3 regions of the Streptomyces sp. NPDC002870 genome follow, and region 2 is predicted to be linked to each of the others. Evidence: riboswitches for the same ligand, from Rfam matches in the RefSeq annotation. Region 2 holds a riboswitch; each other region holds the start of a gene.
What was found. Region 2 has a riboswitch for thiamine pyrophosphate ahead of thiO (glycine oxidase ThiO). Riboswitches for the same ligand answer to the same signal wherever they lie in the genome.
Positions count from the first base shown of each region.

Region 1: it holds a riboswitch for thiamine pyrophosphate, as region 2 does, so the genes downstream of both, ACFYWY_RS15910 (thiamine ABC transporter substrate binding subunit) here and thiO (glycine oxidase ThiO) in region 2, are expected to answer to the same signal.
Region 3: it holds a riboswitch for thiamine pyrophosphate, as region 2 does, so the genes downstream of both, thiC (phosphomethylpyrimidine synthase ThiC) here and thiO (glycine oxidase ThiO) in region 2, are expected to answer to the same signal.

Region 1 covers NZ_JBIAPW010000011.1:10,285-14,718, reverse strand. The annotation lists gene frr (ribosome recycling factor) at 1-362, shown strand, start outside; gene ACFYWY_RS15920 (phosphatidate cytidylyltransferase) at 362-1,480, shown strand; gene rlmN (23S rRNA (adenine(2503)-C(2))-methyltransferase RlmN) at 1,569-2,675, shown strand; TPP riboswitch at 2,695-2,816, shown strand; gene ACFYWY_RS15910 (thiamine ABC transporter substrate binding subunit) at 2,884-3,975, shown strand; gene ACFYWY_RS15905 (ABC transporter permease) at 4,014-4,434, shown strand, end outside.
Region 2 covers NZ_JBIAPW010000001.1:504,945-509,378, reverse strand. The annotation lists gene ACFYWY_RS02295 (NAD(P)/FAD-dependent oxidoreductase) at 1-982, opposite strand, end outside; gene ACFYWY_RS02290 (hypothetical protein) at 1,068-1,409, opposite strand; TPP riboswitch at 1,461-1,573, shown strand; gene thiO (glycine oxidase ThiO) at 1,571-2,728, shown strand; gene thiS (sulfur carrier protein ThiS) at 2,725-2,934, shown strand; gene ACFYWY_RS02275 (thiazole synthase) at 2,940-3,734, shown strand; gene pknB (Stk1 family PASTA domain-containing Ser/Thr kinase) at 3,903-4,434, shown strand, end outside.
Region 3 covers NZ_JBIAPW010000003.1:190,325-194,758, reverse strand. The annotation lists gene ACFYWY_RS05480 (hypothetical protein) at 1-120, shown strand, start outside; gene thiC (phosphomethylpyrimidine synthase ThiC) at 181-1,992, opposite strand; TPP riboswitch at 1,985-2,143, opposite strand; gene ACFYWY_RS05470 (YibE/F family protein) at 2,215-3,558, shown strand; gene ACFYWY_RS05465 (SsgA family sporulation/cell division regulator) at 3,572-4,006, opposite strand; partial or broken gene ACFYWY_RS05460 (helix-turn-helix domain-containing protein) at 4,128-4,434, opposite strand, start outside.

The DNA.
Region 1 (4,434 bases), on a different contig from region 2:
TGGTGACGCCGTTCGACAAGAGCGCGCTGCGCAACATCGAGCAGGCGATCCGCGACTCCGACCTCGGCGTCAACCCGAGCAACGACGGCAATATCATCCGGGTGGTGTTCCCGGAGCTCACGCAGGACCGCCGCAAGGAGTTCATCAAGGTCGCCAAGACCAAGGCCGAGGACTCCAAGATCTCGATCCGCTCCGTGCGCCGCAAGGCCAAGGAGACCATCGACAAGCTGATCAAGGACGGCGAGGTCGGCGAGGACGAGGGCCGCCGCGGAGAGAAGGAGCTCGACGACACCACCGCGAAGTACGTCTCGCAGGTGGACGAGCTGCTCAAGCACAAGGAAGCCGAGCTGCTCGAGGTCTGATGAACGACTCTTCCTGGGGGGCCCCGCCGAGAGCCGGTTTCTGGGGACCGCCCGACCAGGGGCCTGCCCCGGCGGGTCCCGCATACGATGAGCATGACGCACAGCAGACTCGGCCCATGCCCATCGTGCCGGACTTTCCCGACGCAGGTAGAGACGCCGAAGACCGCGACGACCGCGATCGCCGCGACGACAGCAACGACCGCGACCGGGGGGCCGCTCGGCTGGGCGGCCCCCCGTTCCGCGACGAGATTCCGCAGGAGCCCATGCCCACCCCGCCGTCGGCGGCCGAGCCGCCGCAGAAGAAACGGGCCGGCCGTGATCTGCGGGCGGCCATAGGGGTCGGCGCCGGTCTCGGCGCTGTGATCGTTGCGTCGCTCTTCATCGTCAAGGCCGTGTTCGTCGGCGTGATAGCGGTCGCCGTCGTGGTCGGGCTGTGGGAACTCACTTCGCGGCTGGAGGAGCGCAGGCAGATCAAGGCTCCGCTGGTGCCGCTCGCGGTGGGCGGCGCGGCGATGGTGGTGGCCGGCTATGTGCGCGGCGCGGAGGGCGCCTGGGTCGCCATGGCGCTCACAGCGCTGGCGGTGCTGGTCTGGCGGATGACCGAGCCTCCCGACGGCTATCTGAAGGATGTCACGGCGGGCGTCTTCGCAGCTTTCTACGTTCCTTTCCTGGCGACGTTCGTCGCGATGATGCTCACTGCGGACGACGGTCCGCAGCGGGTGCTCACCTTCCTGCTGCTGACCGTGGTCAGCGACACGGGCGCGTACGCCGTCGGCTGGCGCTTCGGCAGCCACAAGCTCGCGCCGCGCATCAGCCCCGGGAAGACCCGCGAGGGCCTGGGCGGCGCGGTGGCGTTCGCGATGGGCGCGGGTGCGTTGTGCATGCAGTTCCTCATCGAGGACGGCACCTGGTGGCAGGGTCTGCTGCTGGGCTTCGCGGTCGCGGTCAGCGCCACGCTCGGCGACCTGGGCGAGTCGATGATCAAGCGGGACCTGGGCATCAAGGACATGGGCACCCTGCTCCCGGGGCATGGCGGCATCATGGACCGGCTGGATTCCCTGCTGCCCACGGCTCCGGTGGTGTGGCTGCTGATGGTGATCTTCGTCGGATCCGGCTGACCCATCTGACCTGCACTTTTATGCATGAGGGGCTCGCTGTCCACAGGCGGCGGGCCCCTCTTCGTATCTCTGCGACACTGGTATCACCATGCCCAAGCCCGGAGAACTCACTTTCGTCGCGCCCCGCGGAGCCAAGAAGCCCCCGCGGCACCTCGCCGACCTCACGCCCGCCGAGCGCAAGGACGCCGTCGCCGCGATCGGCGAGAAGCCGTTTCGCGCCAAGCAGCTCTCGCAGCACTACTTCGCGCGGTACGCCCACGACCCCGCCCAGTGGACCGACATACCCGCCGCCGCGCGAGAGAAGCTCGCGTCCGAGCTGCTGCCCGATCTGATGTCGGTCGTACGGCACATCTCGTGCGACGACGACACCACCCGCAAGACGCTGTGGCGGCTGCACGACGGCACGCTCGTGGAGTCCGTGCTGATGCGCTACCCCGACCGGGTGACGATGTGCATCTCGTCGCAGGCCGGCTGCGGGATGAACTGCCCCTTCTGCGCGACCGGGCAGGCGGGGCTCGACCGCAATCTGTCGACCGCCGAGATCGTGCACCAGATCGTCGACGGCATGCGCGCTCTGCGAGACGGCGAGGTGCCGGGAGGCCCGACGCGGCTGTCCAACATCGTCTTCATGGGTATGGGCGAGCCGCTCGCCAACTACAAGCGGGTCGTCGGCTCCATCCGGCGCCTCACCGACCCCGAGCCTGACGGGCTCGGGCTCTCACAGCGCGGCATCACCGTGTCGACCGTCGGCCTGGTTCCCGCGATGCTGCGCTTCGCCGACGAGGGCTTCAAGTGCCGTCTCGCCGTCTCGCTGCACGCGCCGGACGATGAGCTGCGCGACACGCTCGTCCCGGTCAACACCCGCTGGAACGTACGGGAGGTGCTGGACGCCGCCTGGGAGTACGCGGAGAAGTCCGGCCGCCGTATCTCCATCGAGTACGCACTGATCAGGGACATCAACGACCAGGCGTGGCGGGGCGATCTGCTGGGCCGCCTCCTCAAGGGCAAGCGGGTCCATGTGAACCTGATCCCGCTCAACCCGACGCCTGGATCGAAGTGGACGGCCTCCCGTCCCGAGGACGAGAAGGCGTTCGTGGAGGCCATCGCGGCCCATGGCGTGCCCGTCACCGTCCGCGACACCCGTGGCCAGGAGATCGACGGAGCGTGCGGACAGCTCGCGGCATCCGAGCGGTAATCTTGGCTCGGACATTTTCATATTCCGACAGGGGAGCGCCACAGCGCTGAGAGTGCGACCGCTATGAACAAGCACAGCGGTCGCAGACCCTCTGAACCTTGCCCAGGTCATTCTGGGTAGGAAGTTCGGACACCACTCAAGCTGTTGCGCCCTGCTCACCTTGTGAGCAGGGCCGCGTCTCTTCCTGGTCACTCCAGGAGGAATCTCAGTGAGCACCACCAAGAAGCTGACGGTTACCGCCGTCGCCGCCGCTCTCGGCATATCCACCCTCGCGGCCTGCGGCGGGGAGTCCAAGGACTCCTCCTCCGGCGGCTCGAAGTCCAAGACCGTGACGCTCGTCAGCCATGACTCCTTCGCCGCCACCCCGGCCGTGCTGAAGGAGTTCACCCAGGAGACCGGCTACACGGTCAAGGTACTGAAGAGCGGTGACGCGGGTGCGGCGCTCAACAAGGAGATCCTCACCAAGGGCTCCCCGCAGGGCGATGTCTTCTTCGGCGTCGACAACACCCTGCTCTCGCGGGCGCTCGACCACGACCTGTTCACGCCGTACGTCGCCAAGGGCCTCGGCCAGGTGCCCGAAGAGGTGCAGCTCGACAAGGACAAGCACCGTGTCACGCCCGTCGACACCGGCGACATCTGCGTCAACTACGACAAGAAGTACTTCGCCGACAAGAAGCTCGCGCCCCCGCAGTCCTTCGACGACCTGATCAAGCCCGAGTACAAGAACCTCCTCGTCACCGAGAATGTCGCGACCTCGTCGCCCGGTCTCGGCTTCCTCCTCGGCAGCGTCGGCCATTACGGCGACGAAGGCTGGCAGGACTTCTGGAAGAAGCTGAAGGCCAACGGCGTCAAGGTCGTCGACGGCTGGGAGCAGGCGTACAACGAGGAGTTCTCCGGTTCGGCCGGTGGCAAGAAGGCCAAGGCGGACCGGCCGCTGGTCGTCTCGTACGCCTCCAGCCCGCCGGCCGAGGTGCTTTTCGCCGAGCCGCAGCCGACCGAGGCACCCACCGGTGTCGCGACGGGAACCTGCTTCCGCCAGACGGAGTTCGCGGGTCTTCTCGACGGCGCGAAGAACGAGGCGGGCGGCAAGGCCCTGCTGGACTTCCTGGTCTCCAAGAAGTTCCAGGAGGACATGCCGCTGAACATGTTCGTGAACCCGGTGGTCAAGGATGCGAAGCTGCCCGAGCTGTTCACCAAGTTCGGCGCGGTCGTCGACAAGCCGGAGACCGTCGCGCCCGACAAGATCGCCAAGAACCGTGAGCAGTGGGTTCAGTCGTGGTCCTCGCTCGTACTGAAGTAAGCAGGTCCGTCCGCGGGAATGCGGCGCGGCTCGGGCTGATGGCCGGGCCCGTCGCGTTCTTCGCGGTCTTCTTCGCCTACCCCGTCGTCGCGATCGTGGGCCGCGGTCTGGAGATCGACGGGGTATGGCAGTTCGGGCGGATCGGCGAGGTGCTGGGCCGCTCGGACATTCAGCAGGTGCTGTGGTTCACCACCTGGCAGGCGCTCGCCTCCACCGCGCTCACCCTGCTGATCGCGCTGCCCGGCGCGTACGTCTTCGCCCGCCTCGATTTTCCCGGGAAGCGGCTGCTGCGGGCGGTGGTCACTGTTCCGTTCGTGCTGCCGACCGTCGTCGTGGGGACGGCGTTCCTGGCGCTGCTGGGTCGCGGCGGGCTGCTCGACGAGCTGTGGGGCGTCAGGCTGGACACGACTGTCTGGGCGATCCTGCTCGCCCATGTCTTCTTCAACTACGCCGTGGTCG
Region 2 (4,434 bases):
TCGTGTCGGCGGCCGGGTGATGGCCCGCGTACTGCACAAAGCGTCCGAACTGCTCGGACCAGAAGTACGGCACCGGGTCGTAGACCTCGGGCGCCTGCCCCAGTGCGCTCGCCAGGACATTGGCGGCGACCGTGCGCGGCCCGTGCAGGGCGTTGTCCCAGTGGTGCACGAGCAGCCGCTCGCCATAGCGGCCGGACGGGAAGGAGGCGCAGTCCCCGACGGCGTACACATCGGGCAGCGAGGTGCGCAGATGCTCGTCGGCGGTGATTGCGCCGTCCGGGCCCAGCTCGATGCCGGAGCCGGCGAGCCAGCGGGTGGCGGGTCGTGCGCCGATGCCGACGACCACCGCCCCGGCCCGGAGCTGCCGGCCGTCCGCGAGGATCACCGTGCCGGGCTCGACGTCGGCCACGCGCGCGTGGGTGAGCAGTTCGACGCCGTACTCCGCGTACCAGTCGGTCATCGGGGCGGCGACCTCGGCGGGCAGGGCGTACGCGAGGGGGCGGTCGGCGGCCTCGACGACGGTGACCGTGCAGCCCGCCTCGCGGGCGGCCGTCGCGAACTCCGCGCCGATCCAGCCGGCGCCGACGACCACGATGTCGTGCTGCCGTGCGAGGACGGGGCGCAGCCGGTCGGCGTCGTCGAGGGTGCGCAGCAGGTGGACGCCCGGGACACCTTCGGCGCCGGGCAGCGTGATCGGCTCCGCGCCGCTGGCGATGACGAGGACGTCGTACGGGACGACTCCCGCCTCTGTGTCCAGTTCGTGCGCCTGCGGGCGTACGCCGGTCACCTCGCAGCCCAGCCGCAGTTCGATGTCGAGCACCTCGAAGTCGAGCTCGAAGGCCGACCCCTCCGCCGTGCCGAGCAGGATCGCCTTGGAGAGGGGTGGCCTGTCGTACGGCTGGTGGGGTTCGGCGCCGATCACGGTGACCGGTCCCGCGAAGCCCTGTTCCCGCAGGGCCACGGCGGTCTGCACACCGGCCATCCCCGCGCCGACGACGACCACGCGCCGCGCGCCCTGTGCTGTCTGCTGCTCGCTCACCCGACAACCTTACGCACCTGATGGACCGTCAGGTCGCTGGCTGCTCCACAACGCTCGTCCCGCTGCCCTCCTGGGACTCCCACTCCCAGGTCTCCTCCAGGCGGACTCGCCCGTCCTCGAGCTCGACCACGGTCGAGACGCAGTGCCCGGAGGCCGTCCGGCCGTCCGTCTTCAGCTGGACGTACCGGAAGTCCAGCCGGTCGCCCTCCCGCGTCCCCACAAGGTGGCCGCGTACGACGTCGCCGCCCTCGTACTCGGCCCAGATGCGGCCGTCCCGCTCGTGGTACGTGAACCGGGTGCGGGTCCCCACCTGGCCCGGAGCCTGGTCGGCGACCGGCGAGAGTACAAGTCCGTCGAGCGACCGTGCCACAGCGGCTGCTCCCTTACTGCGAGTTGGGGGCTGGGGTTAGGGTGGCCACCGTAAGGCACTCGCGGGAGTCCGGACGCACCGGGCTGAGAGGGAGGCTGGGCGGCCTCCGACCGTACGAACCTGATCCGGGTCATGCCGGCGAAGGGAGGGGCTGGACGCCCATGTCTCGTACATCAGATGTCCTCGTGGTCGGGGGCGGAATCATCGGCCTGGTCACGGCCTGGCGTGCGGCGCAGCGCGGACTGCGCGTCGCCGTCGTCGATCCGGAGCCGGGCGGCGGGGCCGCGCAGGTCGCGGCTGGCATGCTCGCCGCCGTGACCGAGCTGCACTACGGCGAGCAGACGCTGCTCCGCCTCAGCGTGGAGTCCGCCCGGCGCTATCCGGCGTTCGTCGCCGAGCTCGAGGAGGCGAGCGGGCAGCGTGTCGGCTACCGCGCATGCGGCACGCTGGCCGTCGCCCTGGACGCCGACGACCGTGCGCACCTGCGTGAACTGCACGCCCTGCAGCGGCGCTCCGGCCTGGAGTCGGAGTGGCTGGCCGGGCGCGAATGCCGCCGTCTGGAGCCGATGCTCGCGCCGGGCGTACGCGGGGGCCTGCGGGTCGACGGCGATCACCAGGTCGATCCGCGGCGGCTGACCGCGGCGCTGGTGACGGCCTGCGAGCGGGCCGGGGTGGTCTTCCATCGCGGCTGGGTGGAGCGTCTTTCCGTGGTACGGGACCGGGCGGTCGGAGCAGTGCTGAGGGATGCCGTCGAGCTCACCGCGGACCAGATCGTCCTCGCGGGCGGCTCGCTGAGCGGCAGGCTCGGCGGTGTGCCGGTGGATGTGCTGCCTCCGGTGCGGCCGGTGAAGGGCCAGGTTCTGCGGCTCACCGTGCCGCCCGCGTACGCGCCCTTCCTCTCCCGGACCGTACGGGCCGTGGTGCGCGGCAGCCACGTCTATCTGGTGCCGCGCGAGAACGGTGAGCTGATCGTCGGGGCGACCAGCGAGGAGCTCGGCTGGGACACCACGGTCACCGCCGGCGGGGTGTACGAGCTGCTGCGCGACGCGCACGAGCTGGTGCCCGGCATCACGGAGCTGCCGCTCACCGAGACCCGCGCGGGGCTGCGCCCCGGCTCCCCGGACAACGCTCCACTGCTGGGCCCGACCGCCCTGCCCGGTCTGCATCTGGCCACCGGCCATCACCGCAACGGGGTGCTCCTCACGCCCGTGACCGGCGATGTGATGGCCGCCGTGCTGGTCACCGGCGAGCTGCCGGACGAGGCCCGCCCCTTCACACCTCGCCGCTTCTCCCCCGTGCCCCAGGAGCAGCCCGCATGAACCTCCTGAACGTCTCCGTCAACGGCGAGGCCCGTGAGCTCGCCACCGGGACCACCCTGGACACCCTGGTGGCGGACCTCACCGCCGCCCCTTCCGGGGTCGCGGCCGCGGTCAACGAAGCGGTCGTCCCGCGCAGTCAGTGGTCCGGCACCCTCCTCGACGACGGCGACCGCGTCGAGGTTCTCACCGCAGTGCAGGGAGGCTGACGGGCATGGCCGACGACCGTCTCACCATCGGCGGCAGCACGTTCAACTCCCGCCTGATCATGGGTACCGGCGGGGCGCCCAGCCTCGACGTACTCGAACGCTCCCTCGTCGCCAGCGGCACCGAACTCACCACCGTCGCGATGCGCCGCCTCGACCCGACCGTCCAGGGCTCCGTGCTGTCCGTCCTGGAGAGGCTGAACATCCGCGTCCTGCCCAATACGGCGGGCTGCTTCACGGCGGGCGAGGCCGTGCTGACCGCCCGGCTCGCGCGCGAAGCCCTCGGCACCGACTGGATCAAGCTCGAGGTCGTCGCTGACGAGCGCACCCTGCTGCCCGATCCGATCGAGCTGCTGGAGGCGGCAGAGACCCTGGTCGACGACGGCTTCACGGTCCTGCCGTACACCAATGACGATCCGGTGCTCGCCCGGAAGCTGGAGGACGCTGGCTGCGCGGCGATCATGCCTCTGGGCTCGCCGATCGGCTCCGGTCTCGGCATCCGTAATCCGCACAACTTCCAGCTGATCGTCGAGCACGCGCGCGTGCCTGTCGTTCTGGACGCCGGCGCGGGCACGGCCTCCGACGCGGCACTGGCGATGGAGCTGGGCTGCGCGGCGGTGATGCTGGCCTCTGCGGTCACCCGAGCGCAGGAGCCGGTGCTGATGGCGGAGGCGATGCGGCACGCGGTCGAGGCGGGCCGTCTGGCTCGCCGGGCGGGGCGCATCCCGCGCCGGCACTTCGCGGAGGCGTCGTCGCCGGCAGAGGGCCGCGCGGCCCTCGACCCGGAACGCCCGGCGTTCTGACCGCTGCGCGGAGCCGGTCCCCCACCGAACCGGAGCTCCGCCCCGGACCTCGCTCCTCAAACGCCGCAGAGGCTGAAATCAGCGCAGCGTCACAGCTCGGCTCCAGTACGGCCCCGGTCCCGACCCGAGGCGTCAGGGTTGTCCGCGGTGGCTCGTAGAATCACCGGCGTGGATACGACCCTCAAGGACCCCCTCGTCGGGCAGGTGCTCGACGGCCGCTACCGCGTCGACGCGCGCATCGCCGTCGGCGGTATGGCCACGGTCTACCGGGCCGTCGACACCCGCCTCGACCGGGTGCTCGCGCTCAAGGTGATGCACCCGGCCCTCGCCACCGACGCCTCCTTCGTGGAGCGCTTCATCCGCGAGGCCAAGTCCGTGGCGCGTCTCGCCCACCCCAATGTGGTGGCGGTCTTCGACCAGGGCGCCGAGGGCGCGTACGTCTATCTGGCCATGGAGTACGTCGCGGGCTGCACGCTGCGCGACGTGCTGCGCGAGCGCGGGGCGCTCCAGCCGCGGGCCGCGCTCGACATCCTGGAGCCCGTGCTGGCGGCGCTCGGCGCGGCGCACCGGGCCGGCTTCGTCCACCGGGACATGAAGCCGGAGAACGTGCTGATAGGGGACGACGGCCGGGTCAAGGTCGCCGACTTCGGTCTCGTACGGGCTGTGGGCTCGGTCACCAACACCACCGGCACGGTGCTGG
Region 3 (4,434 bases), on a different contig from region 2:
TACAGCGGCCCGGACTACTCGAGCCCGAGCGAGGGCTCGACGGCGGGACAGCGGCCCACCTTCACCAGCCCGGACTTCACCAGCCCGGAATTCGGCGGCCCCGAGCACCAGCCGGAGTGAGCCCCGGTCGGCGCTCGTGGCCGCACGTCATCGCGGGATCACGCCGCCATCACTCCGGCATCACTCCGCGATTGGCAGATAGACGCGGTTGCCGGCGGCGGCGAACTCCTTGGACTTCTCCGCCATGCCGTCCTCGATCTCCTGCTGGGACTGCGGAGACTGCTCGGTCTGCTCGGTCTGCTGCGAGCCCCCGTGCTGCCGCCGGATGTCCTGCGAGATCTTCATGCTGCAGAACTTCGGGCCGCACATCGAGCAGAAGTGCGCGGTCTTCGCCGGCTCCGCCGGGAGCGTCTCGTCGTGGAACTCCCGTGCCGTGTCCGGGTCGAGGGCCAGGTTGAACTGGTCCTCCCACCGGAACTCGAAGCGGGCGTCGGACAGCGCGTCGTCCCACTCCTGCGCACCCGGGTGCCCCTTGGCGAGATCCGCCGCATGCGCAGCGATCTTGTAGGTGATGACGCCGGTCTTCACGTCGTCACGGTTGGGCAGGCCCAGGTGCTCCTTGGGCGTGACGTAGCAGAGCATCGCCGTGCCCCACCAGGCGATCATCGCCGCCCCGATGCCAGAGGTGATGTGGTCATACGCCGGGGCCACGTCCGTGGTGAGCGGGCCGAGCGTATAGAAGGGGGCCTCCTCGCAGATCTCCTGCTGGAGGTCGATGTTCTCCTTGATCTTGTGCATGGGGACGTGACCGGGTCCTTCGATCATCGTCTGCACATTGAAACGCTTGGCGATGGAGTTGAGTTCCCCGAGCGTGCGCAACTCAGCGAACTGCGCCTCGTCGTTGGCGTCCGCGATCGAGCCGGGCCGCAGCCCGTCGCCGAGGGAGTACGTCACGTCGTACGAGGCGAGGATCTCGCAGAGCTCCTCGAAGTTCTCGTACAGGAACGACTCCTTGTGGTGCGCCAGGCACCAGGCCGCCATGATCGAGCCGCCGCGCGAGACGATGCCGGTCTTGCGGCGGGCCGTCAGCGGCACGTACCGCAGCAGCACGCCCGCGTGGACCGTCATGTAGTCGACACCCTGCTCGGCCTGCTCGATGACCGTGTCCTTGTAGACCTCCCAGGTCAGCTCCTCGGCCTTGCCGTCGACCTTCTCGAGCGCCTGGTAGAGCGGCACGGTGCCGATCGGCACGGGGGAGTTGCGCAGCACCCACTCCCGGGTGGTGTGGATGTTGCGGCCGGTGGAGAGGTCCATGACCGTGTCCGCGCCCCAACGCGTCGCCCAGGTCATCTTCTCGACCTCCTCCTCGATGGAGGAGGTGACGGCGGAGTTGCCGATGTTGGCGTTGACCTTCACCAGGAACCGCTTGCCGATGATCATCGGCTCGATCTCCGGGTGGTTGACGTTGGCGGGCAGGACGGCCCGGCCCGCCGCGATCTCCTCGCGTACCACCTCTGGGGAGACGTTCTCGCGGATCGCGACGTACTCCATCTCCGGAGTGATCTCGCCACGGCGGGCGTACGCGAGCTGCGTCACCGCCTGTCCGGCCCGGCCCCGTCGGGGCTGGCGCGGGCGGCCCGGGAAGACCGCGTCGAGGTTGCGCAGGCCGCCCCTCGGCGAGGTGTGCTTGATTCCGTCGTCCTCGGGGCGGACCGGGCGGCCCGCGTACTCCTCGGTGTCGCCGCGGCCGATGATCCAGTTCTCCCGCAGCGGGGGCAGGCCGCGGCGGACGTCGGTTTCGACGGTGGGGTCGGTGTACGGCCCGGACGTGTCGTACAGCGTCACGTCCTTGCCGTTGGTGAGGTGCACCTGGCGGACCGGCACCCGGAGGTCGGGGCGTGAGCCCTCGACGTATCCCTTGTGCCAGCCGATGGACTTCCCGCCCTCGTCGTTCTGATTCGAGGCAGGCGTGCGTGCGTCCGATACGGTCATGAGACCTACTCCCTACGCCGGCATTACCCGGTAACAGGTTCGGCGGTCGACGCAGCGGCTTCCGTAATCGGCGTACTGGCTTCAGCCAGTCGGCGAATGCGGAGGTCAGCGTCCTCTCAGCCCGGTGCTCCGAGCTCCCGCGTGTGCAAAGGTGACACCACGCTAGCGTCATTTCTGGCGCGCTGAACAGAGGGCCCCCGTCGTTCTTGCGATGATCGGTCTGTGACCTACTCGCCGCCCCCTTCGCCGCAGACGCCCGAACCCCACGGCCACTCGCACAGCCATGGGCCCGCCGCGCCTGTCTCGCAGCATCTCCGCAAGGTCATCGCCGCGGTGCTGATTCCCTTCGCCGCCGCGGTCGTCGTGGGCCTTCTCGTCCTCTGGCCGGGCGGCGCGCCCGGCCATGAGCGCAGCGGTGTCGGTTTCGACCGGCAGACCGAGCAGGGCAGGGTGGTGCAGGTCGACAAGGTCAACTGCAAGGACGTGAACGCCGCGCAGGTCCCGCCGACCGGCGATACCTCCACGCCCGAGGGGCGCGAAGCGGTCAATGCCCAGCAGGGCAGCTGCGAGAAGGCGACGATCGAGGTCACCAGCGGCAAGGACAAGGGCCGTAAGTTCATCGAGATCGTCCAGCCGGACGCGCCGCGGCAGTTGGACAAGGGCCAGGGGGTGGTGGTCGCGTACGCCCCCGACGCGCCGCGTGACCTGCAGTACTCCGTGACCGATGTGGACCGTGAGCTCCCGATGGCGCTGCTGGCCGGGATCTTCGCGCTCGCGGTGGTGCTGGTGGGACGGATGAAAGGCGTGATGGCGCTGGTCGCGCTGGCCATCTCGTTCGCCGTACTGACCCTGTTCATCCTGCCCGCGATCCTGCAGGGCTCGAATCCGCTGATCGTCGCGGTGATCGGGGCGAGCGCCATCATGCTGGTCTCGCTCTATCTGTGCCACGGCTTCACCGCCCGCACCTCGGTCGCGGTCCTCGGCACGTTGATCTCGCTGCTGCTGACCGGGCTGCTCGGCTCGCTCTTCATCGGCTGGGCGAGCCTGACCGGCAACACCGACGACAACACCGGTCTGATTCACGGTCTGTATCCGAACATCGACATGAGCGGTCTGCTGCTGGCCGGCGTCATCATCGGATCGCTCGGCGTGCTCGACGATGTGACGGTGACCCAGACCTCAGCGGTCTGGGAACTGCGTCAGGCTGACCCGAACATGGGCCCGCGGGCACTGTACCGGGCCGGGATCAGAATCGGCCGGGACCACATCGCTTCCGTCGTCAACACACTCGTACTCGCTTACGCGGGTGCGGCGTTGCCGCTACTGCTGCTCTTCTCGATCGCGCAGAGCAGTGTGGGGACGGTGGCCAACAGCGAGCTGGTGGCGGAGGAGATCGTACGGACCCTGGTGGGGTCGATCGGGCTTGTCGCCTCGGTGCCGGTGACCACCGCGCTCGCGGCCCTGGTGGTCACCGCCGACCGGCCCGGAAACGCAGCGGCCGACGAATCACCGGCCCGGAGTGGATCGCCCGTCCGGGGCGGCAGGGGCCGCCGCCGCAAGAAGTAGCGGCGTCGACTGCTCAGCCGGCGTTCTCCTCTGCGAGGATGCGCCCGAGCTCCACGTCCAGATTGTCCTCGAAGTCGGCGAGCGTACGCTCCTGCCCCAGCGGCACCAGCTTGTCGGTGCGGTCGAGGAAGGCCACGAGCGGCGCCGCGCTCACCCGGAACAGCGCCCGGTCGCTGCCGACCTGGAGCCGGATGGCGACGTCGGACAACCCCTGGGGACCACTCGGAGCGATGCGCACATCACCGTCCCCGCTCGGCACATTGATGCCGTCCAGCAGCAACTCGCGCCCGAAAGCCCAGGTCACAGGGGCATCGCCGGGCAGGTGGAAGGTCATCCACACGGCGTACGGATCCCCCGTCTCGTACCGGAGCTCCACCGGGATCCGGAAAGAGAGCTCCTCGGAGACATGGAAACTCATCAGGACCTCGGCCTGGACCGACTCGCGCATCATGTACCCCGCAGTGGATGAAGCCGTGTGAAGAACTCAGCTGAGAACGGCCAGGAATATCCCGATGGCCTCTTGACGCAATCTTCCTGTAAGTGACCAGGAGATCACAAGGAGTGATTTTTCAGATACTGATAGAGACCGCTATGGAGCCGAGGAGCCCTCCGATGGCGTCGCAGCTGCTCGACCGCCGGAAGCAACAGTTCTTCCTGGTGGAGGGGGAGAGAAATGTCCATCACGGCGGCACCGGATCCGGTCGTGATCTCAAATGGCGGCGCAGCCGGCACCGAGCGCGTACTCCTGTCGCCCCAGGACCGGTTGCATCCGCTCCGTTGACGCGAGCCGCTCCAGCAGCGTGCGCCACTCGGCGACGCCGGGCGCGTACGGGCTCTCGGCAACGGCGACGATCTCGATTTCACCCTCGCGGCAGA